3 regions of the Lactiplantibacillus sp. YT640 genome follow, and region 3 is predicted to be linked to each of the others. Evidence: predicted binding sites of a transcription regulator. Region 3 holds the regulator's gene; each other region holds the start of a gene.
What was found. Region 3 encodes CtsR, which represses protease genes until heat stress. Its sites were predicted from a motif close to TTGGTCAAAAAAGGTCAAANA; they were not measured.
Positions count from the first base shown of each region.

Region 1: clpP (ATP-dependent Clp endopeptidase proteolytic subunit ClpP) is a predicted target of CtsR. The motif match lies at 5,338-5,358, and genes of this name have one in related genera.
Region 2: clpB (ATP-dependent chaperone ClpB) is a predicted target of CtsR. The motif match lies at 2,599-2,619, and genes of this name have one in related genera.

Region 1 covers NZ_JBMNVY010000006.1:39,559-47,643, reverse strand. Annotated here, with positions in the region: gene ACOV1R_RS06150 (phosphoglycerate kinase) at 1-658, opposite strand, end outside; gene gap (type I glyceraldehyde-3-phosphate dehydrogenase) at 779-1,801, opposite strand; gene ACOV1R_RS06140 (sugar-binding transcriptional regulator) at 1,868-2,899, opposite strand; gene rpoN (RNA polymerase factor sigma-54) at 3,116-4,453, opposite strand; tRNA gene ACOV1R_RS06130 (tRNA-Arg) at 4,536-4,607, shown strand; gene clpP (ATP-dependent Clp endopeptidase proteolytic subunit ClpP) at 5,427-6,017, shown strand; gene ACOV1R_RS06120 (2-hydroxyacid dehydrogenase family protein) at 6,176-7,150, shown strand; gene ACOV1R_RS06115 (peptide ABC transporter substrate-binding protein) at 7,362-8,085, opposite strand, start outside.
Region 2 covers NZ_JBMNVY010000003.1:79,963-88,047, forward strand. Annotated here, with positions in the region: gene clpB (ATP-dependent chaperone ClpB) at 1-2,540, opposite strand, end outside; gene pepT (peptidase T) at 2,657-3,895, opposite strand; gene ACOV1R_RS03200 (Nif3-like dinuclear metal center hexameric protein) at 3,934-4,956, opposite strand; gene ACOV1R_RS03205 (tRNA (adenine(22)-N(1))-methyltransferase) at 4,943-5,650, opposite strand; gene ACOV1R_RS03210 (O-antigen ligase family protein) at 6,204-7,409, shown strand; gene ACOV1R_RS03215 (ABC transporter permease) at 7,515-8,085, opposite strand, start outside.
Region 3 covers NZ_JBMNVY010000008.1:64,790-72,874, reverse strand. Annotated here, with positions in the region: gene serS (serine--tRNA ligase) at 1-419, shown strand, start outside; tRNA gene ACOV1R_RS07685 (tRNA-Leu) at 836-917, shown strand; tRNA gene ACOV1R_RS07680 (tRNA-Thr) at 921-993, shown strand; tRNA gene ACOV1R_RS07675 (tRNA-Gly) at 1,018-1,089, shown strand; tRNA gene ACOV1R_RS07670 (tRNA-Leu) at 1,098-1,183, shown strand; tRNA gene ACOV1R_RS07665 (tRNA-Arg) at 1,194-1,267, shown strand; tRNA gene ACOV1R_RS07660 (tRNA-Pro) at 1,275-1,348, shown strand; tRNA gene ACOV1R_RS07655 (tRNA-Pro) at 1,399-1,472, shown strand; gene ACOV1R_RS07650 (CtsR family transcriptional regulator) at 1,962-2,429, shown strand; gene ACOV1R_RS07645 (ATP-dependent Clp protease ATP-binding subunit) at 2,448-4,952, shown strand; gene ACOV1R_RS07640 (TetR/AcrR family transcriptional regulator) at 5,131-5,733, shown strand; gene ACOV1R_RS07635 (DNA-directed RNA polymerase subunit beta) at 5,980-8,085, shown strand, end outside.

The sequences.
Region 1 (8,085 bases), on a different contig from region 3:
TGATTAAGTGATCGATAACACCGATCTTATCAGAAACCTTGGCACCACCTAAGATAGCAACGAATGGGTGCTTAGGATTGTCAACCGCGTCACCTAAGAACTTGATTTCCTTTTCCATTAAGAAACCAGCGGCAACTTGATCCATGTTTGAAGCAATCCCAACGTTAGAAGCATGGCTCCGGTGAGCAGTCCCGAAAGCATCGTTGACGTAGACATCACCAAGTGAAGCCCAGTACTTGCCTAATTCAGGATCGTTACCAGATTCGCGCTTAACTTGTTCGCCGTTAACAACGTCTTCAAAACGAGTGTTTTCAACAACTAAGACGTCACCGTCGTTCATGTTGTTGATGGCAGTTTCCAGTTGTTCGCCTTCAGTAACAGGTACGAAGGTAACAGGCTTGTTTAATAAGTTTGAAAGACGTTCTGCAACAGGACGTAAGCTTAAGCCTTTCTTGTCGTCTTCGCTCTTAATCCGACCTAAATGTGAGAATAAGATGGCTTTGCCATCATGTTCAATCACGTATTTGATCGTTGGTAAGGCAGCGACGATCCGGTTGTCGTCACCAATTTTGCCGTCTTTAATTGGAACATTAAAGTCGACACGAATTAAAACTTTTTTATCTTTAACATCTAAATCTGAAACGATTAATTTAGCCAATGTTAAAATCCTCCTAGAATTCGTGACTGCTGAAATTAAAAAAACGGCAAGAGGAGTTTTGCCTCCCCCCGCCGTCAAAACCATATGCGGTTTTAAAGTTCTTAACTATCTAATCAAATATTAGAGAGTGGCGAACTTCAATAAAGTACGTACCATTTGGCAAGTGAAGCCGTATTCGTTATCGTACCAAGCAACAGTCTTAACTAATTGGTTGTCACCATCAGAAGTAACTTCTGTTTGAGTAGGATCGAAGATTGAACCGAAAGTAGTACCGATAACATCAGATGAAACGATTTCGTCATCGTTGTAACCAAATGATTCGTTACCTTCAGTATGCTTCTTGATTGCGGCGTTAACTTCGTCAGCAGTAACTTTCTTGTCTAAGATAGCAACTAATTCAGTTAATGAACCATCAACAACACCAACACGTTGTGCATGGCCTTGTAATTTACCGTTCAATTCTGGGATAACTAAGCCAAGAGCCTTAGCAGCACCAGTTGAATGAGGAATAGTGTTTACACCGGCAGCACGGGCAGCACGGAAGTTACCACCACGTACAGGGCCGTCAAGTAACATTTGAGTTGAAGTGTAAGCATGGATAGTAGTCATAGTACCAACCTTGATACCGAATTCTTTGTTTTCAAAGAATGCTAATGGTGCAAGGCAGTTAGTAGTACATGAACCAGCAGAAACGATACGGTCATCTGCAGTCAAGATGTCATCGTTAACGTTGTAAACGATGGTCTTCAAGTCTGAGCCAGCAGGAGCAGAAATCAAGACACGCTTTGCACCAGCGTCCAAGTGAGCTTGTGACTTAGCCTTTGAAGTGTAGAAACCAGTACATTCGAGAACGAAGTCAACACCGTCGTTCTTAACCCAAGGAATATTTTGTGCTTGTGGTTCAGCATAAACACGGTAGTTCTTACCGTTAACAACGATTGAATCGTCGGTTGCTGAAACGTCAGCGTTCAAAGTACCATGAGTTGAGTCATACTTCAAAAGATGAGCCAACAATGCAGGTGAAGTTAAATCGTTAATAGCAACAACTTCGATATCACTTGACTTTTCACCAAGTTCTAAGATACGACGGAATGCTAAACGACCGATACGTCCGAAACCATTAATACCAATTTTTACAGACATACTAGAATTTCCTCCTTGTGGAAATAAAAATAGTTTTATTTTAAAAAGCAACTTCACTATAGAAGATTACTTTTTTAAAATCAAGTTAGCCGCACCCTCATCCGTGATCAAACACGTCTGTTTAGGTGCAATGTTCTTCATATACGCGGCAATTGCGGTGGCTTTTGAAGTCCCACCCGCAATGGCGAGTATAATCTCCCGATGGGCCAGTTCTCCGATTTGCAATCCAATCCGTGGAATCCGGTAGACCACGTTACCCTTCTTATCAAAGAAGTAACCAAAGGCTTCACCAATCGCTTCACGACTGCGTAACACCTTGATCTGATCCTCAGACATATTCCGGCGATGGGCCATTGAAATGGCTTCACCGATACTATGCACGACCACGTTAGCTTGCCCGATAATCGCCAGCACCTCTTGAATACTTGGTTCTTTGAGGAGCGGTTCATACGTTCGTTCACTGACCTGTTCTGGTACAAACAACGAGCGGAACTTACCGCCAGTATGTTGTGCCATTTGTGACGCGATGGTATTTGCTTGAATCGCAACCGATTCACCAACACCACCACGCGCCGGAACAAATAACAAATCACGTTTATCACCTAATTTATTAGTTAAGCGACTTGCCACATGTTCCATGGTATGCCCACCCATAACAGCAATAATATTACGCCCTTCCGGCAATAATTGCTGTAATAGCTGGTTCACTTCTTCGCCCATGGTCCCAATAACTTTCAACTGTCGATCGGAATCACCAGAAACGATGATGCAACGCTTAATATTAAAGTATTGCGCCAACTGTCGTTCTTTCTGGCGAATGCCCATTAGCTCATCCATAAAATGACTTAGGCCTACTAACACGTCCTGACCTTGCTGGGTAACTTGCATGCCCGATTTGTTTGTCATAATCAAATCTAGCTTCCGTAATGTATCCGTTTCGGTCCGTAACGTCCGTTCGCTAACACCTAACGTCTGAGCTAATAGCCGACGTCCAACTGGGGCCATCCAATTAATGGTTCTTAATACTAAGTAACGACGACTCAGCATGTCAACCATATCTGGGGCAATTGCCTCAATCCATTGAATATCTGAATGCATGGCATCCAACCTGCTCTCTAGTGGGACGGGTCTGGTCCAGCTATGTCGAAAAGCGACCCAAAGACTTCAAAAAACAAAGCACACAACGCAAATTCACTAAGAAATCAATGTTGCATACCTCTCTTACCACACCATGAATTATAACAGGTTCATAAGGTGGTTGCAAATGAAACCCCAATTAAACTTATAACCGACTGGTCCAAATGGCGCGTCAAATTATCGTTCGGTTCTCAAGTGTTGTTTTCGCCTTGATGACGACGGAATGTTAAGATTTTCACGATATTTCGCCACTGTCCGCCGAGAAAGTTCGACATTTTCCGCATTAAGAATCTGAACAATTTTTTGGTCTGAAAGCGGTTTTTCTTTATTTTCCTGTTCGATCAAGGTCACAATTCGGTGTTGAACACTGTCGGCCGAAACGATTTTGCCACCAGTGGGACGTTTACTGACCGCTTTGGTAAAGAAACGTTTAAGTTCAAACATACCGAAGTCCGTTTGAATGTACTTTCCATTAATACTTCGACTGATTGTTGATTCATGCACTTTTAACTGTTGGGCAACATCTCGTAACAATAGTGGCCGTAAATCCGTCGTTTTTTCCAAGAAGAAGTCTGCTTGACGCTCGATAATGGCCGTTCCCACTCGAAAAATGGTTGCCTCGCGTTGCTGCAAACTGTTAGCAATCCAGTCATACTCACTTTTCTTTTCTTTCAAATATTCCGTAACTTCCTGATCATCATGCTGCCCCATCTGCTGATAATACCGACTGCGGAATTTAACCACCGGTTGAGCCATGGATGCGGTTCGCAATGCCAGCTGGCCTCCCTGATTCGTCACCACTAAATCGGGAAAGATGTACCCGGTCGTCTCCTGCCCGATTGCCGCACCGGGTACGGGTGTTAGTGTTCGCACATAATCATAAATACTTGAAATGTCCGCAAGCGTCACCTGATACTTCTTAGCCAACAAGTCCCATTGTCGATTAACCAGCTCGTCAAAACTTTCTTCTAAGACAATATAGGCTAAGTTCGGTGCATGGTCATCATTTTCTGTCTGCAACATCAGCGCTTCTTGCAAGCTCCGGGCCCCAACACCCGGCGGATCAAGTTGTTGTAATAAGGTAATTGCATCCAACAACTCAATTGGCGTTGCCTTAGTTTCTTGCCGAACCTGCCTCTCATCAATCCGCAAATAACCATTCACGTCAACGTACTCAATTAAATAAAGGACAATCTGACGCAAATGGGTATCACGCATCGTTAGGTGAATCTGATCCAACAAGTATTCAAATAACGAATGCTGATTAGAGGTCGACACACGCTCAATGAAATCCGCCTTAGTGGTTACATTTTTGGCTGCGTTCAAACTGGCGTGATTATTATTCCAATTTGTATCCACATCGATCAATGGGTTTTCTAATGCTTTTTGCGTTAGAAAATCTCTTAGTTCTTCCACATTAAACTGCAACATCTGAATGGATTGTTGTAGTCGCTGGGTCATCGCTAACTTCTGTGATTGCCGCTGTTGCTGGCGAAATCCTGGTCCCAGTGCCATAAAAATACCTCCCTGAATAAATTTTTATGTAAAACCCTTGTGTTTTTATCCATTATTCGCTAGAATATAATATGTTGTTTAGGCGCCCGTGGTGTAATGGATAGCACGTAAGATTCCGGTTCTTGAGATGGGGGTTCGATTCCCTCCGGGCGCATCAGTAGCTGAGAAATGATTCTCAGCTTTTTTTGTGCATTTATTTAAGTGACAACTACTGGACTATACCAGTCACATCTCCATATAGTAACTTAATTTAAACCAAACAACAAGTAATATCCTTTCGGGGTCAGTAATAGTACCTATACCCGCTCGTCCAAGTAAAAATAATCAAAAAGTAATCAGTTCAAGTAAACCATATACCAGTGTAGTCGTTTAGTAGATTTAATAACAGCTAAACTTACACTATTCAAATAATAATTACTACAATTGTTATTATATTATAGAATCGTTTTAATCATGGTAAATTTCATTCATGCATCCGATACTGATTAATTCGTTGCGAGCAACTTGAGTCCAGCAACAAGGTCAAGTCGTTTAATATGTCGGCTCACGTGCGAATTTCCAACTTCTATTAGACTCATCGTTGTGGGTCACTATCAGTAAATTGATTCACCTACTATCGCGATAATAAAATTATGCGGGTCGACTACTTTTAAATCACCACATTAGTGCTGAATATGCAAGTTCATTACTGCTTAATCTTGAATCATTATTATAAGAGAACATCGTTTTCAAGCCAAGGTAGACGCAACACTTAATCCAAGGCCTACTAACTAAAATCGTCGAAAAAAAAGAGATTGGGTTCACCCAATCTCAAGCCGTATTATGATAGAAACCTAAGTATACCACGTTAACTGCATAAACGGAATTCTGTTTTTGAGGTTTTTCTTTTGACCTTCACTGACCTTAGCGGTAAACTACATTTATATTAGCAATCAGCTAATCAAATAATGCAACCTTAGGAGGCTAACAAATCATGTATCCAGTTCCTACAGTTATTGAACAGTCATCACGTGGCGAACGTGCTTATGACATCTATTCACGACTATTAAAGGACCGTATCATTATGTTATCCGGTCCCATTGAAGATAACATGGCAAACGCCATTATTGCCCAACTACTCTTCTTGGATGCCCAAGATTCAGGTAAGGACATCTATCTCTATATCAACTCACCAGGTGGTGTCGTTACTGCCGGCTTAGCAATCTACGATACGATGAACTTCATCAAATCTGATGTTCAAACCATCGTTATGGGGATGGCTGCTTCCATGGCCAGCGTCTTAGCTTCATCTGGTACTAAGGGCAAGCGTTTTGCTTTACCTAACTCTGAAATCTTGATTCACCAACCATCTGGTGGTGCTCAAGGTCAACAAACGGAAATTGAAATTGTTGCGGAAGAAATCTTGAAGACTCGTAAAAAGATCAACCAGATTTTAGCTGACAACTCGGGACAATCCGTTGAAAAGTTGAACCATGATACTGAACGTGATAACTACTTAAGCGCACAAGAGGCTAAAGACTACGGTTTGATCGATGATATTATGGAAAACAACAAATTAAAATAAGCTAATATCTTTGACTGGGCTAACTAGACGTTGGCCCAGTTTTTTTGCTCGTTTTCTTGTCATTCGTTTTGCAATAGCCCATACTGCACATAAGCAGGGATTACTACCCGGACAATATTACTTGTCCTTGAACTTAAAAGTAAAAAGGAGTCTCTATAATGACAAAAGTCTTTATTGCTGGTCAGCTTCCAGCCCAAGCTAATACGTTACTTTTACAAAGTCAGTTAGTCATTGATACTTATACCGGCGATAACCTGATCAGTCGCGCGGAACTCATCCGTCGAGTCGCTGATGCCGACTTTTTGATTACCCCACTCTCAACTCAAGTAGATCAAGATGTCTTAGACCACGCCCCACACCTTAAACTGATTGCTAATTTTGGTGCTGGCACTAATAACATCGATATCGCGGCAGCAGCTAAGCGCCAGATTCCAGTCACGAACACGCCGAACGTTTCGGCGGTCGCAACCGCTGAATCAACGGTCGGTTTGATTATCAGCCTAGCGCATCGTATCGTGGAAGGCGATCACTTAATGCGAACTAGCGGCTTTAACGGTTGGGCGCCACTGTTCTTTCTCGGCCACAACTTACAAGGCAAGACACTCGGCATCTTAGGCCTTGGCCAAATTGGTCAAGCTGTTGCCAAACGATTACACGCCTTTGACATGCCCATCTTATACAGCCAACACCACCGCCTACCGATTAGCCGTGAAACGCAACTTGGCGCAACCTTTGTCTCCCAGGATGAACTTTTACAGCGTGCCGACATCGTCACTTTACATCTGCCGCTTACCACACAAACAACGCATCTAATCGATAATGCTGCTTTTAGCAAAATGAAGTCCACGGCGCTCCTCATCAACGCCGCACGGGGGCCAATTGTCGACGAGCAAGCACTTGTGACGGCGCTGCAACAACATCAAATTGCTGGCGCTGCACTCGACGTCTACGAACATGAACCGCAAGTCACACCTGGTTTGGCCACGATGAACAACGTCATTTTGACACCTCATCTTGGCAACGCAACGGTCGAAGCTCGCGATGGCATGGCTACCATTGTCGCGGAGAATGTGATTGCGATGGCCCAACATCAGCCAATCAAGTACGTGGTTAACGACGTAACACCAGCATAGACCAATCAGTGTAGTTGTCTTGCGTGACAACTCAAGCACTGTAGAACCATTCGTCGAAATAAATAAGCGGTCCACTTCGATTCGTCAAGACACTCTGACAAGTCGAAATGGACCGCTATTTTGTTTTGATCAAGGCAACGTATGGACCTGGCGCTCCTACTAAGGTAACAGCTAAACGACCAGTTACCATGAACGTCCCTCAATCAGTTAATTATTTGGCAATATAAGCATACTTATAATTCCACTGTGTCCCAGCAGTATTATGAATAATACCCTTTACCTTTGGATTTTGTAAATAAGAGTATACCGTCTGATACAATGGCGTAATTCCTTGATCCTTCATGATCGTCTTCTCAGCGTTGATCATATCTTGCCAACGAGCACTAGTATCATTGGCATCCTGGTTTTGAGCCTTGTTAACCAACGCATTGTACGTGCTGCTGTTATATTTTCCGTAATTATAACCACTATTATTAGTCATAATTTGCAAGTGCGAGATTGGGTCGTTGAAATCAGCACCCCAACCACTGAGATAAAGGTCAAAATCACCACTTTGAGCACGACTTGAAGCTACCTTTGATGGAATGTTGGATAAGTTGACCGTCAAACCATCGAGATTCTTTTCTAATGCTGATTTCAAGTATTGTGAAATCGGCTTATTAGGTTCGTCATTAGAAGCTAATAACTGAATGGACAATTTCTTAATTCCCGTTTCCTTAAGGCCTTGTTTCCATAACTTTTGTGCCAGCGCTTTGTTATATGACGTTGAATTCTTAACCGTTGATTCATCTGCAAAATCCTTACCAGTTTTAGCGTCTTTAACTAAATCCTGAGGAACAAACGTCTTTGAGACCGTTGATGCGTCACCAATCACATTCTTTACTAACGTCTTGCGATTGATCGACAATGAAATTGCTTGACGAATCTTAGCGTTA
Region 2 (8,085 bases), on a different contig from region 3:
GTCGATTTTGGTGCCACGCGCCCCGCAATGATCTCTTTTGCCAGCGGTGTTTCGACGTGATTCGTGATAAAGCGCCGGAGCGGCCGGGCACCGTATGCCGGTTCATACCCCTGCTTAGCGATCCACTTCTTCGCTTCGTCAGAAATTTTCAGTGTAATCTCACGATCTTGGAGACGGGCAGACAACCGATCAATCAATTTCACCACAATTTCCTCAATTGCGCCCAATTGTAGTGGCGTGAACATAATGATGTCATCGATTCGGTTCAAAAATTCCGGTTTGAATCGACTTTGAACCAGCTGCATAACCTGTTGATGGGTGTCGGCCGACAAGTGACCCTGGTCATCAACCCCCGCCAGTAGCAACTCTGATCCTAAGTTCGACGTCATAATCAAGATGGTATTTTTGAAGTCGACGGTCCGTCCTTGACCATCCGTCAACCGACCGTCATCCAATACTTGTAACAAGATGTTAAACACATCTGGATGCGCCTTTTCAATTTCATCGAATAACACGATCGAGTACGGATTACGCCGGACAGCTTCGGTCAACTGACCGCCTTCTTCGTAACCAACGTAGCCCGGTGCCGCCCCGACCAATCGCGAAACGGACTCTTTCTCCATATATTCACTCATATCGATCCGAACCATATGATCATCGGCGTCAAACAAATTCTCAGCCAATGCTTTCGCTAATTCCGTCTTACCAACCCCAGTTGGGCCTAAAAACATAAAAGAACCCAGGGGACGATTAGGATCTTGCAAACCGGCCCGCGAACGTAATACGGCATCCGAAACGGCATCGACCGCCGCATCCTGACCAACCACTCGTTCATGCAAATGGTCCGCCAAGTGTAATAATTTCTCCCGCTCACCGGCAACCAGTTTGGCTACTGGGATTCCTGTCATCCGGGAAACCACGTTTGCAATCTGATCTGGCGTGACGGATTCCTCAACTAACCAATCTTCATGATGATCATTGGCTTCCATGGCCTTCAACTCTTGTTCCAGCTTGGGAATCGTCCCGTGCTGCAACTTAGCTGCTTGTTCCAGATCATAATTATTTTCAGCATTTTCCAAGTCGTGCTTAGCTTTGTCTAACGCCGACTTTTTGTCGCTTAACGCTTGGAGGCTCTTCTTTTCACTGTCCCAGCGTTCGGATAAAGCCCGCTGTTTTTCTTTTGCGCTGGCGAGTTCTTTTTGCACATCCGCTAGCCGTTTAACGGAGGCATCGTCAGTTTCATTCTTTAAGGCGGCTTCCTCGACCTCTAAACGCATTAATTGTCGGTTGACTTGGTCTAATTCCGTTGGGTTGGAGTTCATTTCGACCCGGATTTCAGCAGAAGCCTCATCTACTAAATCTAAGGCCTTATCTGGCAAGTAACGATCCGTAATATAACGATCAGATAACTTGGCAGCGGCCACTAAGGCGTTATCATGAATCCGAACACCATGATGGATTTCAAAGCGTTCCTTTAAGCCACGTAAAATACTGATTGTATCTTCAACACTCGGTTCAGCAACCAATACTTTTTGGAACCGCCGCTCGAGTGCCTTGTCCTTTTCCATGTACTGACGATATTCATCTAACGTCGTGGCCCCGATCAAATGAAGTTCTCCCCGCGCCAACATTGGTTTCAACAAGTTACCGGCGTCCATACTGCCTTCTGTCTTACCAGCACCAACGATATTATGGATTTCATCGATGAACATGATGATCTGCCCATCGCTCTTCTTGATTTCCTTGAGGACGGCTTTGAGTCGTTCTTCAAATTCACCACGATACTTCGCCCCGGCAATCAGAGACCCCATATCTAGCGAGAACAACGTCTTATCTTTTAAGTTCTCCGGCACATCACCACGAACAATTCGTTGTGCTAGACCTTCCACGATGGCCGTTTTCCCAACTCCCGGTTCACCAATCAAGACAGGATTGTTTTTCGTCTTTCGTGACAAGATCCGAATAACGTCCAGAATCTCTTCGTCCCGGCCAATTACTGGATCTTGATTCCCCTGGCGCGCCTGTTTAACCAAGTCGACGCCGTACTTTTCCAAAGCTTGATACTGATCTTCCTGATTACGTGACGTGACCCGTTGACCCCCGCGAATACGATCAACGGCATTCTTGACTTGTCCTGCCGTGATGCCTTGCTGATTCAAGTATTTGGTCAACTGATCACCAGTTTGATCCATCAGCGCTAAAGCCAAAGTGTCGGTCGCAAGGTAATCATCACCTAACGCTTTGCGCTTAGCATCGGCAGCCTGCATCAGCGTAGCTAGACTACTGCTCATACTGCCACCGTACTGAACGTTACCACCGCTAACAACGGCAATGTCATCCAGCTCACGGTCGAGCTCTGTTTGTAATTGGTCTAAATCAGCGCCGGCCTCACTAAAGATCTGCCGAACCAGTTCGCCTGGTTGCGTTAAAAATTTAAATAGATGGGGCACCCCAATTTCTTGATGGCGCCGTGTTTGTGCGATTTGTTGTGCCTGTTGTAAGGCTTGTTGTAAACTTTCTGTAAATTGTTCTGGATTCATATTTACGTACCTCCTCAAAAACGGTAGCAAAAAGGCAGCCGTCATAGCTGCCAATTTTTGTTTGACCTTTATTGACTATTAGAGTATAACCCGTAAGGTCAAACAAGGTCAAGGATTTAGTCCTGGTCATAATTATCCTGAACGATTTGTAAGACAACGTCCACGGCTTGGGCCATCACTTGTTCTGAAACGTATTCAAACCGACCGTGCATGTTCTCACCACCAGCAAACAAGTTTGGTGTCGGCAAGCCCATAAATGAGATCTTGGAGCCATCCGTCCCACCACGAACCGGATAAATGGCTGGCGTGATACCGAGCTTGAGCATGGCTTGTTTGGCCAATTCAACGACCCGCATATCTTTTTCAATGATTTCGCGCATATTGTAATACTGGTCCTTCATGTCGACCTTGATCCGGGCCACACCGTCAGCCAAATTCAGCCGATCCGCAACCGCCATAAATAACCGTTTACGTGCTTCGAACTTATCGCGGTCATGATCACGAATAATGTAAGTCATCTTAGCGCTGTCAACGGTCCCGTCTAAACTAAGCAAGAAGAAGAACCCTTCACGGCCTTCCGTGTGTTCCGGGACATCATGTGCGGGTAACGCCGATTGAAAATCAACGGCTAACTGCAAGGCGTTGACCATCTTATCCTTAGCTTCCCCTGGATGAACGTTGACACCTGTAATCGTCACCGTCGCTTGGGCCGCGTTGAACGTTTCATACTCCAGTTCACCAAGCGGACCACCATCGACGGTGTAGGCATAATCGGCGCCAAAGGCAGGCACATTAAAGTGATCAGCACCAGTCCCAATTTCTTCATCGGGACCAAAAGCTAACCGAATCTTGCCATGTTTGATCTCAGGATGGGCCAACAAATATTCCGCAGCACTAATGATTTCAGCAACGCCAGACTTATCATCAGCTCCAAGCAGCGTGGTTCCATCAGTTGTGATCAGCGTGTGACCAGCATAGTTCTTTAAGTTTGGGAAGACCGCCGGATCCAGCACATAGTCCCCGTTTCCGAGCTTAATAACTGATTCACCGTCATAATTGTCAACAATTTGTGGATTGACATTTTCCGCGTTAAAGTCAGCCGTATCAATATGTGAAATAAAGCCAAGAGTTTTAACAGCTTTGTCACTATTCGCAGGAATCGTCGCAAAAACGTACGCACTTTGCGCATCCTGTTCAACATCGCTCAAGCCTAAATCAGTGAGCTTACTCATTAATTGCTTTAAAAAGGCCGTTTCACGTGGTGACGAAGGAATTGTCGTTGATTCCTCATCTGAACGACTATTAATTTTGACAAAGGTTAAAAAATCTGAAATTAAGTTTGGATATTTTGACATATGATAACTTCCTTTCCTTATTAAAGTTCATGATTAACTTAGATGAAGGTAAACGGATCAGTATTCAGCTGAGACGCCACAATCTCGATTGGCCAGCCAGCTTGTACACGCCACTGATCAAACAGCTTAGTGAGTTGTGACTTACAAATACTCTCGATATGGTGGCCTGGATCAATGACCGTCAACCCGGCTGCCAGCATATCATGACCGGTGTGATAATAGACATCCCCGGTCACGTAAGCTTGTGCACCTGCTCGCAACGCTTGGGGATAGAACTTACCACCATCGCCGCCCAGGACGGCCACACGGGTAATCCGTTGTCGGGGATCGGCACTGACTAGTCGCAGGCCGCTGACACCAAATACTTGTTTACACTGTTCGGCAAATGCCTGCGCTGATAACGGTGTCGGCAAATCACCGACTCGGCCCATATAATACTGATGACCGCCAGACAACAGTTGCACGACCTGGTAATCCCACGTGTCAGCGGCTAAGTCATTAATGCCCGCTACCGCAGTTGGAATCTGATCGGCTAGTAAGTCGACGCTGAACTGTTCACCCGAGTTGACAGCGTAACGATCTAGCGTGGCACCCACGGTATTCGTTAAGTATTCCTGTACCGTTTCAACTTGATTGGTCGGTACCGTTAAAGTCAACTTAACAGCCTGTGCACGATACCCAGGAACCAATCCCTGCACATTTTGCAAGTCTAAGGCCGCCGCAAGCCAATCGTTCATTCCGCCCTCAGCACAGTCCAGATTCGTATGGGCCGCGTACACCAAGATGTGGTGAGCTGCAAGTTCTGCATACATTGCTTTCTGAGGATCCTGATAATCAAGATTGTTGGCCGGTCGAAACATGACGGGATGATGAGCAAAAATCATGTCAGCACCGATCGTGATGGCTTCTTGGACAACTTCCGGCCGCACATCCAGGGTAACTAACACCTTGTGGATATCCTGATGAGGATCGCCGATTTGTAATCCGGTGGGATCATGCTCCCACTTCAACTTGAGTGGCGCAAATTTTTCAAAACGCGCAATTAATTCACTTGCTTGCATCCGTCAAGACTCCTTCAATCAATTTGATTTTAGCGTGAGCCAGCGCTAACTGTTCCTCTGGTATCACTTTAGCCCGTTGCATTTGCGCAACCGCCGCATTTACTCGTTGTAACTCACGTTGCCACTTAGCGATAAACACCGGCGACTTCTCAGCTAGCAGAAACGGGCCAAACATCTGTTCAGCCGTCGTATACGTCACCTGATGATCAACCCGATCAGCACAAAGAATCTCATAAGTATGGCCATCTTCAGCTAGAATTCGTTCAGCTACAATTTGAAACTGATTGGCCGCCAGCCATTCCCGCACGGTCGCTTCACCAACATTAGGCTCGAGTACCAACCGTTGAACACCGGCGAGCTGGGTCGGCCCCTGTTCAAGAATATGGCGAATCAAAGGGCCCCCCATCCCGGCAATCGTGACCGTATCAATACGATCAGCTGGTTCAATCGCAGCAAGACCGTCAGCTAGACGGGCCACTAAGCAATCCGTTAACCCCAGCTTTTGAATCTCATGACGCGCATTTTCAAAGGGCCCCCGGACGACTTCACCAGCTACACCATAACTAATTTGATGATTTAATGCGAGATTAGCTGGCAAATAAGCGTGATCTGACCCAATATCGGCCACGCGGGCGCCCGGCTGAACGAAAGCGCCAACCGTTGCTAATCGTTTTGATAATTGTTTTGCATCCACATACAGTTCCCCTTTAATTCGGGAAGATTTACCCACACGACTAACTTTCAGTGGTTGTGGTCAAATCCACCCGGTTCAATTGTTTTAATTATTCAGTTTAACTAACCACGCACGTCACTCGCTATCCTTAGTATGCACCAAAATCGAAACGTGCTGGTCGTTGAATTACGGGTCGGCTCTTTATCAGAAATACCCAACGAGGTTCAACTAAGATCATGGCGATACCCAATGGCCCGGAAGTTAGCAGTCTGAACAAAGGTCGCACACTAGATTAGACCTTTGTTGGCCAATCATCTTTGACCTTAAAAACCAACGCATTTCAATGGTGATTCAGGATAGCACCCGTATCACCGTACGTTACTAATCATATTTTACCATGCTTCACTGTGAATACGCATTCAGCTGGTTAAATTTTCCTGAAAATTCCTAAGCTTTGTTCAAACTAACTAAAATTCTATTAATGCAAGTTTGGATGACAGGCAGACGTGCCATAATATGGCTAATGTCGACTGGCAAGCGACATATTATCTAATGAGAGAAAGTTTGATTAACCATGCGAAAACGTCTTTTAACGACGTCGCCATTTTTGACTGGCCTAAAATTATTAGCTATTCTGCCGCCGGTAGGTATCGGATGGCTGATTTATTTAAGCCGGTGGCAATGGCTGGCGTTACTCAAACATCCACGACAATTCAGTCGGCACGACCCGTTGCTAGGGTTTATCGTCCTATTAATGGGCATCACGACGCTCAATCTCAATCACCACGATTATCGTAGTGTTATTCTGTCTGTCCTAATGCTTTTTGTATTGGGCAATCTTTGGTTGTTGTGTCGTGAGTCCACGCAGTCGATTGCTTGGCACGAGCTTCGTAAATTTATCATCCAATTTGGCTTGTATATTACAATTAGTGGTTTTGCTTTCCACTGGCTTAACCAAGTATTGACATTACCAACGTGGCTGAAGTTCATGCTGGGTGACCTATTATGGGGCTATGCTGCTAATCAGAATCGCTTGTTCGGGTCCGCCTATAATCCAAATGATGCCTGCTGTTTATTATTGATTGCCCTCGGCTTACTATTGACACAGTTAAGTCATGGAAGTGTTCACCCCTTCACGCGCTGGCCGCTCATAAACTGGTTTTTGGTCGGCTTACTTTGTGTGGGCGTTTATCAAACCAAATCGCGCACAGGGCTCATGATCATGATTGCCATTCTGATCATGACGACTTACCAGCTTTGCCGTCACCATCGCATTTTGGTTACAACAATCTTGATTGCTGGCAGTTTAATTGTCTGGCACGTTTTCCCTAGAAGTGCTTCGACCATCACCGCACTTCAAAGTCGCTTGACGATTTGGCACAACAGCTTCACCGTTTTCAAACAGGCCCCGTACCTCGGCGTGACGTATTTTGGCTTTGCGCGGCACTATTTGCAACTGACGGGAACCTACGTCCCACACGCCCACGATATTTTGCTCATGCTACTAGCTTCTTTTGGTATCCTAGGCGGTGCCGGCTTTATTTACTTAGTCCTCAGCAGTGGCTGGCACTTAACCAAATATTGGCACCAGTATCGTACGCCGAATTTGCGTTACTTTATGATGACTTTGCCCATCATTCTAGCCTATGGATTGACAGACTTCGTTTTATCTTCTATGCAAGTATTGATTATTATTTTGCTCATTATCGCTTGTTGGCACCACGAACAACAATTGCGGCCAATCATTGGCCCTCGCAAGTATCAGTCTCCACTTATCTGACACTTTTCATCACCATCAATTTCGAACGGGCAGTAATTCCCCATTTCAAAAATAGTGTGCGCTGCCGGTCATTAAGCCGCAACACACACTATTTTTAGCGTACCGTTAACCAAATCGGCGATATGCCAACACAGTTAACGGCATAAAAATCACAATAATAAGGAAACCACTTAACAGTACACCAAATGCATCGGGCCCCCAATGGCCAGTCCGCAAAATTGTGCGTATCGCGGTAATTGTTAGACTGACCGGATTCAATCGGACAATTGTTTGCAACAAATGTGGTAACGTCTTAGTCGGAATAAAGGCGTTAGATAAAAAGGTCAGCACTAAAATAATGATCATTGACAGACTGCCAATCAGGGCCGCATTTTTGACCATTAAACCAACTAAAGCAAAGACCCATGAAAGCGACCATCCAACAAATACTGCCAGCAGTAAAACGCCGATCAATACTAGCGGACTAACAATAGGTCGCCAGCCCATCATAAAAGCTGTCACCAGTGCCATCAAGCCAGAAATAAGCAATCGGAAAACATCCCCCACTAACTGACCGGCTAACGGTACGATCGGTGAAATCGGTAGCGTCTTGAAGCGGTCAAACACCCCCGCGTTAATGTCTTCACGTAATTGCTGTCCGGATCCCGATGCTGCATTCAAAATACTTTGAATCAAA
Region 3 (8,085 bases):
AGTTCACGAAACCAGAAGATTCATGGGATGAATTAGAGAAGTTGACCAACAATGCCGAATCATTGCTAAAGAAACTTGGGTTACCATATCACGTTATTACGTTAACGACTGGTGACATGAGCTTCACAGCTGCCATGACACATGACTTGGAAGTTTGGTTCCCAGAACAAGACAAGTACCGGGAAATCTCGAGTTGTTCAAATTGTACTGATTTCCAAGCTCGGCGGGCGCACATTCAATATCGCGATGACGATGGCAAATTGCAATTCGTTCATACTTTGAACGGGAGTGGCTTAGCTGTCGGTCGGACCGTTGCGACCATTTTGGAAAACTATCAAAATGAAGATGGGACGGTTACGATTCCGGATGTATTAGTTCCATATATGCACGGTAAGACGAAGATTGAAAAACAAGGTTAATTGAGATGAAGTTAGCGAACTCGCAGTGATGCGAGTTCGCTTTTTTTGCATAATTAATGAGTATTAAAAGGAACTGTCGATTTTAAAATGTGAGTGGAAATAACGGCCGAGTTGACTAAATAATTGCGGGACGGGCAGAATGTCGGGACAACATTTCAGGCGCAAAAGGGCGAAAAAGCTGGGTTTACTGAAATTTATTCACCTTTTTTTGAAAATAGGGTTTGCTATTTTCGGCTACCGTGCTATAATATTTCTTGTCGGAAAAATATAACTTGTTTATCCAGTAAAAAGTATATTTATCCATTTATTTGAAAAAAGTTGTTGACAAGTATTCAACATGATGATAAAGTTAAATAGTTGTCAAGGCATACCAGTAAGAACTGTTTGAACCGGCAACAAGGCATGATTAACATCATGCGGGTGTGGCGGAACTGGCAGACGCGCTAGATTTAGGTTCTAGTGTCTTACGACGTGGGGGTTCGAGTCCCTTCACCCGCACATGCCGACTTAGCTCAGTTGGCAGAGCATCTCACTAGTAATGAGGAGGTCGGAGGTTCGAATCCTCTAGTCGGCATTTACAATTTAATAGCTTTATTATGCGGAAGTAGTTCAGTGGTAGAACATCACCTTGCCATGGTGGGGGTCGCGGGTTCGAATCCCGTCTTCCGCTTTTAATTTGCCGGGGTGGCGGAATTGGCAGACGCACAGGACTTAAAATCCTGCGGTTAGTGATAACCGTACCGGTTCGATCCCGGTCCTCGGCATTTTAAATAAGCACCCATAGCGCAATTGGATAGAGTGTCTGACTACGAATCAGAAGGTTGTAGGTTCGACTCCTACTGGGTGCATTAGTATCGGGAAATAGCTCAGCTTGGTAGAGCACCTGGTTTGGGACCAGGGGGTCGCAGGTTCGAATCCTGTTTTCCCGATCGTTTAACACAGTCTTAGTTAAGTGCTAAGGCTTTTTATTTAATTTTCTCGGGAAGTAGCTCAGCTTGGTAGAGCACTACGTTCGGGACGTAGGGGTCGCAGGTTCAAATCCTGTTTTCCCGATTACGGTTAAACCAACTAATCCAGTCATTTGGCTGGATTTTTTTATGGCCTTTTTTGTAAGCAGGGGTGTTTCAACGGTCAGGGGACACTTTTGCGACGTTACTCACTAAGTCAGCCATGTGAAGAATACGGTGGTTGTGACTCATAATCCCGACAAGGCAACAGCCACTGTTAGTCATGAGCTCGGAGAAATTAGTCTCGGAACTGCTGTTCATCGTTGTGATACCAGTGCCCATCGCCTGCAATGAGGAGTGACTCAACTTGACATATTTTAAATAGGTAGTTCAATGAATATGGAGACCTAATAATTTAATCATTATGAGGTTCTAAACGGTTGAATCAATTGAAAGCAAACGTTCGGCGTGCTATGCTGTAACAACCGTTAAGCACATGCTAGTCCGCGGTTTGGGTGAAATTCTTTGCTTTTTTCCATTATCCTCGTATAATAATAGTCAATATTAGTCAAAGATAATGAAAAGGGTGAAGCACATGCAAAGTCAAAATATCTCGGATATTATTGAAAAGTATTTAAAAAGTATTTTGGCGGACTCGGAGCATGTTGAAATTCGACGGTCAGAAATTGCCGACCTTTTCAACGTGGTACCCTCACAGATTAATTATGTGATTAAGACCCGGTTTACGATCCAAAATGGTTACTTAGTTGAAAGTAAACGTGGCGGTGGTGGTTATATTCGCATTGAGAAGGTTAATTTGGTCGATGATGCTGATGTGTTGGACGCCCTCATACAGGTGATCGGCGATTCAATCACACAACGAGATGCTTATGCGGTCGTCCAAAGTTTATACGAGGACGACGTCTTAAATCGTCGAGAAGCGCAATTGATTTTAGTGGCGATTGACCACGAGACGTTAGGATTAACGGACCGGGACTTAGAAAACAGTCTGCGGGCCCGGATAATTATCGGAATCTTGAACCACTTGCGTTACGAAAGCTAAAGAAAGCGAGGAATCGCAATGGATAACTTATTTACACCTAGTGCCAAAAGTGTGCTGGTACTGGCACAGGAACAGGCCAAATATTTCAAGCATCAGGCAGTTGGTACGGAGCATTTGCTATTAGCATTGGCCATCGAAAAGAATGGAATTGCTAATAAGGTGCTACAACAATATGCCGTTAGTGAAGATGACATTCGTGAAGAAATCGAACGGTTCACTGGCTATGGGACGTTGAGCAATGTTGGCAAGGATACTTACTTGCCATATTCACCAAAGGCCAAAGAAATTTTGTCCGTTGCCGGTGATGAAGCAAAACGGCTCGGTGCCAACAAGATTGGAACGGAACATTTGTTGTTAGCGATGCTCTCTGATGAAAGTATCCTTTCCTCGCGAATTTTAATGAATTTAAACTTAGATCTAGGTCAGACGCGTAAAGTCGTTCTTCGCAAGCTAGGTGTCAGTGACGCCATGAGTAAGCGCAAGGGTAACGCGGCTAATCGCGGTGGCAAGAAGACTGAAGGAACGCCAACCTTGGATTCTCTGGCGCGCGATTTGACCCAATTAGCTAGTGAACAAGAAATGGACCCGGTAGTAGGTCGTTCCAAGGAAGTCAAACGGGTCATTCAGATCCTGTCACGGCGGACGAAGAATAATCCGGTCTTGATTGGTGAACCTGGGGTTGGGAAGACTGCAATCGCCGAAGGTCTAGCCCAAAAGATTGTGGCCGGTGATGTGCCAACTGATATGGCAGATAAGCGTTTGATGATGCTCGATATGGGATCGTTAGTCGCTGGGACAAAGTATCGTGGTGAATTCGAAGACCGCCTGAAAAAAGTGATTGATGAAATTTACAACGATGGCCATGTGATCTTATTTATCGATGAATTGCATACCTTGATTGGTGCCGGTGGTGCTGAAGGGGCTATTGATGCCTCTAATATTCTGAAACCCGCACTTGCACGAGGGGAACTCCAAACGATTGGGGCAACCACTTTAAATGAGTATCAAAAGTACATTGAATCTGACGCTGCGTTGGAACGGCGTTTTGCAACGGTCATGGTCAATGAACCGACCGAAGACGAAGCCGTTGAAATCTTAGATGGACTACGGCCACGCTATGAAGAACATCATCGGGTTACGATTACGGATGAAGCTGTTGATCAAGCAGTCAAGCTATCCAGCCGGTATATCAGTGATCGTTTCTTGCCTGATAAGGCCATTGACTTGATGGATGAGGCGGCAGCTAAAGTCCGCATCGATCAGATGGATCAACCAACAAAGCTATCCAAGAACCAGGACAAGTTAGCGCAACTGCGTGAGGATAAGGAAACAGCGATCGAAGCACAAGATTTTGAACAGGCCGCTGATATTCGTAAGCAGGAGATGCAACTGAAGCAACGCCTAGATCGAATCGAAGCTGACCAAGACGCCGAAGTGACTGAGGGGGCAACACCACACTATGATTTACAAGTCACAGGTGAGGATATTGCTCAGGTCGTTGCCGAATGGACCGGGGTTCCGTTAACGCAATTGCAAAAATCTGAAAGTGAACGCTTAGTTAACTTGGAAAAGATTTTGCATGAACGGGTTGTTGGACAGCCAGAAGCCGTATCCGCAGTGGCTCGTGCTATTCGCCGTGCGCGCAGCGGGTTGAAAGATCCGAGTCGGCCAATTGGTTCCTTTATGTTCTTAGGACCAACTGGGGTTGGTAAGACGGAGCTAGCAAAAGCCTTGGCAGCAGCGATGTTCGGGTCTGAAGATAATATGATTCGGATCGACATGTCTGAATACATGGAACGCTATTCGACTAGTAGTTTGATTGGCTCGGCACCTGGTTACGTTGGTTATGACGAGGGCGGTCAGCTGACAGAGAAGGTTCGCCAGAAACCATACTCGGTCGTGCTATTTGATGAAGTTGAAAAAGCTCATCCGGACGTCTTTAACATTTTGTTACAAGTTTTGGATGACGGCTACTTGACGGATTCTAAGGGTCGGAAGGTAGACTTCAGAAATACGATTCTGATTATGACGTCGAACCTTGGGGCAACCACACTTCGTGATGAAAAATCAGTTGGTTTTGGTGCAACTGATAAGGCCAATGACTACAATGCGGTTGCTGCGACGATTCGAGCAACGTTAAAACAGACGTTCCGCCCAGAATTCTTAAACCGGATCGACGAAACAATCGTCTTCCATTCATTGAATAAGGAAGAATTACACGAAATCGTTAAGTTGATGTCACAAGAAATTGTTGATCGAGTGGCCCAACAAGGTATCAAGATCAAAATCACTCCGGCTGCCATTGACGTGGTTGCGAAGGCTGGCTTTGACCCTGAGTACGGAGCACGACCAATTCGACGGGCATTACAGACTGAAATCGAAGATCGGTTGAGTGAAGAATTATTGACCGGCGCGATCAAGGTCGATGACCAAGTTACGATTGGTGCTAGCAAGGGTACCATTACAATTAATATTAAAAACCAGCCTAAGGCAGATGGTCGTTCGACCGTTTCCTCAAAGTAGGCGCGATTAAATTAAAGATGACGCTTGAAGTGGTAGTCCACTTCAGGCGTCATCTTTTAGGTTCAATCGGTATTAAGATGCTACCCACTGAAGTGAACTGTAGGATCTGAGGCTGGTGGTTCGGTGCTGATTGGTGTAAATTATAATAGGAAATAAAGTCAAGAAAGAAGATGATAACATGGCGACACGAGCCGAACAGATGGCGAAGACGCACCAGGCGATTTTAGACACAGCCCGGGAACTGTTTTTAAGAAATGGGTATGATGCGACAAGTACGCGCGACATTGCGAATGCGATTGGCATTACGCAGCCCGCGCTTTATCACCATTTTAAAGATAAAGAGGTCATCTTTCTGGCTGTCATTACGACGGTCGGTGCGGAAATCAAGGCTGGCATTGAAGCGATTCAAGTCCGTGCGGATTGGTCTCCGTTGGATCAATTAACAGAAGTCTCGCTATTACTAACGCATAAGCATCCGGCTGATGTCTTCACGTTAATTCATTCCAGTTTCAAAGCATTAACGCATGAACATATTCGCGAGTTGGGCGGCATATTTGTTACTGATTATGTGAAGCCGATTCAAACCGTTTTTGAGCAACCTGACATGCAACTACATGTGGGGGTCACGCCACAGATGGCGACGAATTTCTATATCACCAGCTTGAGTCCGCTGTTTAACAGTTTTCATCAAATCGGTGATCCTCATGCTGACGAGCGGACCCGCGTTCAAACCCTTTTGAAGATGATCTTATACGGGGTTGCGAGTGAACCAGAAAACTAATGGCGGCAGAGAAGTCTACTAGTTGACAACTAACGTTATTCGATGTATATTATAACTTGTCTGTAACCGTGAACTCGAGCGAACGCGCAATCTATTGTCTGTGCGGCTCGTTAATATAAATCCAAAAATAGTCAACTTAAGCGACTATTTTTGGTTTTTTTATGCCTAAAATTCGGTCAAAAACGCATTTGTAACACAAATGTAATATTTGGCTGGAGGTGGCGGGTTCCGGAATAATAAGAAGGGGTGAACAACTTGGCCGGACATTTAGTAAAATACGGTAAACACCGTACCCGTAGAAGTTATGCACGTATCAAGGAAGTTCTTGATTTGCCTAACTTGATCGAAATCCAGACCGATTCTTACCAATGGTTCTTGGATGAAGGTCTCCGGGAAATGTTTGAAGATATTATGCCGATCGACGATTTCGCAGGAAAACTTTCACTTGAATTTGTCGACTATCAATTATTAGAACCAAAGTACACCGTCGAAGAAGCTCGTGAACATGATGCCAACTACTCGGCACCATTGCACGTTACCCTACGTTTAACTAACCATGAAACTGGTGAAATTAAGTCGCAAGACGTATTCTTCGGTGATTTTCCATTAATGACTGAACAAGGGACGTTTATTATCAACGGTGCCGAACGGGTCATTGTTTCACAATTGGTTCGTTCACCCGGCGTTTACTTCAATGAAGAATTAGATAAAAATGGGCGTCCTAGCTACGGCACAACGGTTATTCCTAACCGGGGTGCTTGGTTAGAACTTGAAACTGACGCCAAGAATGTTTCATACGTACGGATCGACCGTACGCGGAAGATTCCATTGACGGAATTAGTCCGGGCCTTAGGCTATGGTTCTGACGATGACATTATTGACATGTTGGGTGAAACTGACAGTTTGATGTTGACGTTGGAAAAGGACGTTCATAAGAACACCGACGACTCCCGGGTTGAAGAATCCTTAAAAGATATCTACGAACGGCTACGTCCTGGTGAACCTAAGACGGCTGACAGTTCGCGGAGCCTATTGACTGCTCGGTTCTTCGATCCAAAACGGTATGACTTCGCACCAGTTGGTCGCTACAAGGTTAACAAGAAGTTAAGCATGAAGACGCGCTTAATGGACCAAACGTTAGCTGAGACATTAGCTGATCCTGATACTGGTGAAGTTATTGCGCAAAAGGATACGGTCATTGACAAGAATGTCATGGCTAAACTATCCCCATACTTGGAACGTGACGACTTTAAGACGGTTACTTACACACCATCTGACGAAGCCGTTGTTACGAATCCAATGGTCTTACAAGTTGTTAAGGTTTATTCACAAAACGACCCTGAAAAGGTTGTGAACGTGATTGGTAATGGCAACATTGATTTGAAGTTCAAGCACATTGTGCCTGCTGATATCATTGCTTCCATTAATTACTTCTTCAACTTGCAAGAAGGTCTTGGCTCAACCGATGATATTGATCACTTGGGTAACCGGCGGATTCGTTCCGTGGGTGAATTATTGCAAAACCAATTCCGGATTGGGTTATCCCGGATGGAACGGGTTGTGCGTGAACGGATGTCGATTCAAGATGCTGCGACGGTAACGCCACAACAATTGATTAACATTCGCCCAGTGGTTGCTTCAATTAAGGAATTCTTTGGGTCATCACAATTGTCACAATTCATGGACCAAACCAACCCCTTAGGTGAATTAACGCATAAGCGGCGTTTATCAGCCTTAGGACCTGGTGGTTTGACTCGTGATCGGGCCGGATATGAAGTTCGTGACGTGCACTATACCCACTACGGTCGGATGTGCCCAATCGAAACGCCTGAAGGCCCTAACATTGGTTTGATCAACAGTTTGTCTTCTTATGCGAAGGTCAACCGTTACGGCTTCATCGAAACGCCATACCGGCGTGTCGATTGGACAACGCATAAGGTTACCGATAAGATCGACTACTTAGCAGCCGATGAAGAAGACCAATTTGTGATTGCACAAGCCAACTCTCCATTGAATGATGATGGTTCTTTCGTTGAAGACACTGTTTTAGCTCGTAACAAGGAAGAAAACTTGGAAACGCCAATCGAAAATGTCGATTACATGGACGTTTCGCCTAAACAAGTGGTTGCCGTCGCAACGGCATGTATTCCTTTCTTGGAAAACGATGACTCTAACCGTGCTTTGATGGGTGCCAACATGCAACGACAAGCGGTGCCGTTACTTGATCCTCACGCGCCATTAATTGGGACTGGGATTGAATATAAAGCTGCACATGACTCAGGGATTGCCTTGATTTGTCGTCATGAAGGAACGGTTGAATACGTTGATGCTCGCGAAGTTCGCGTTCGTCGC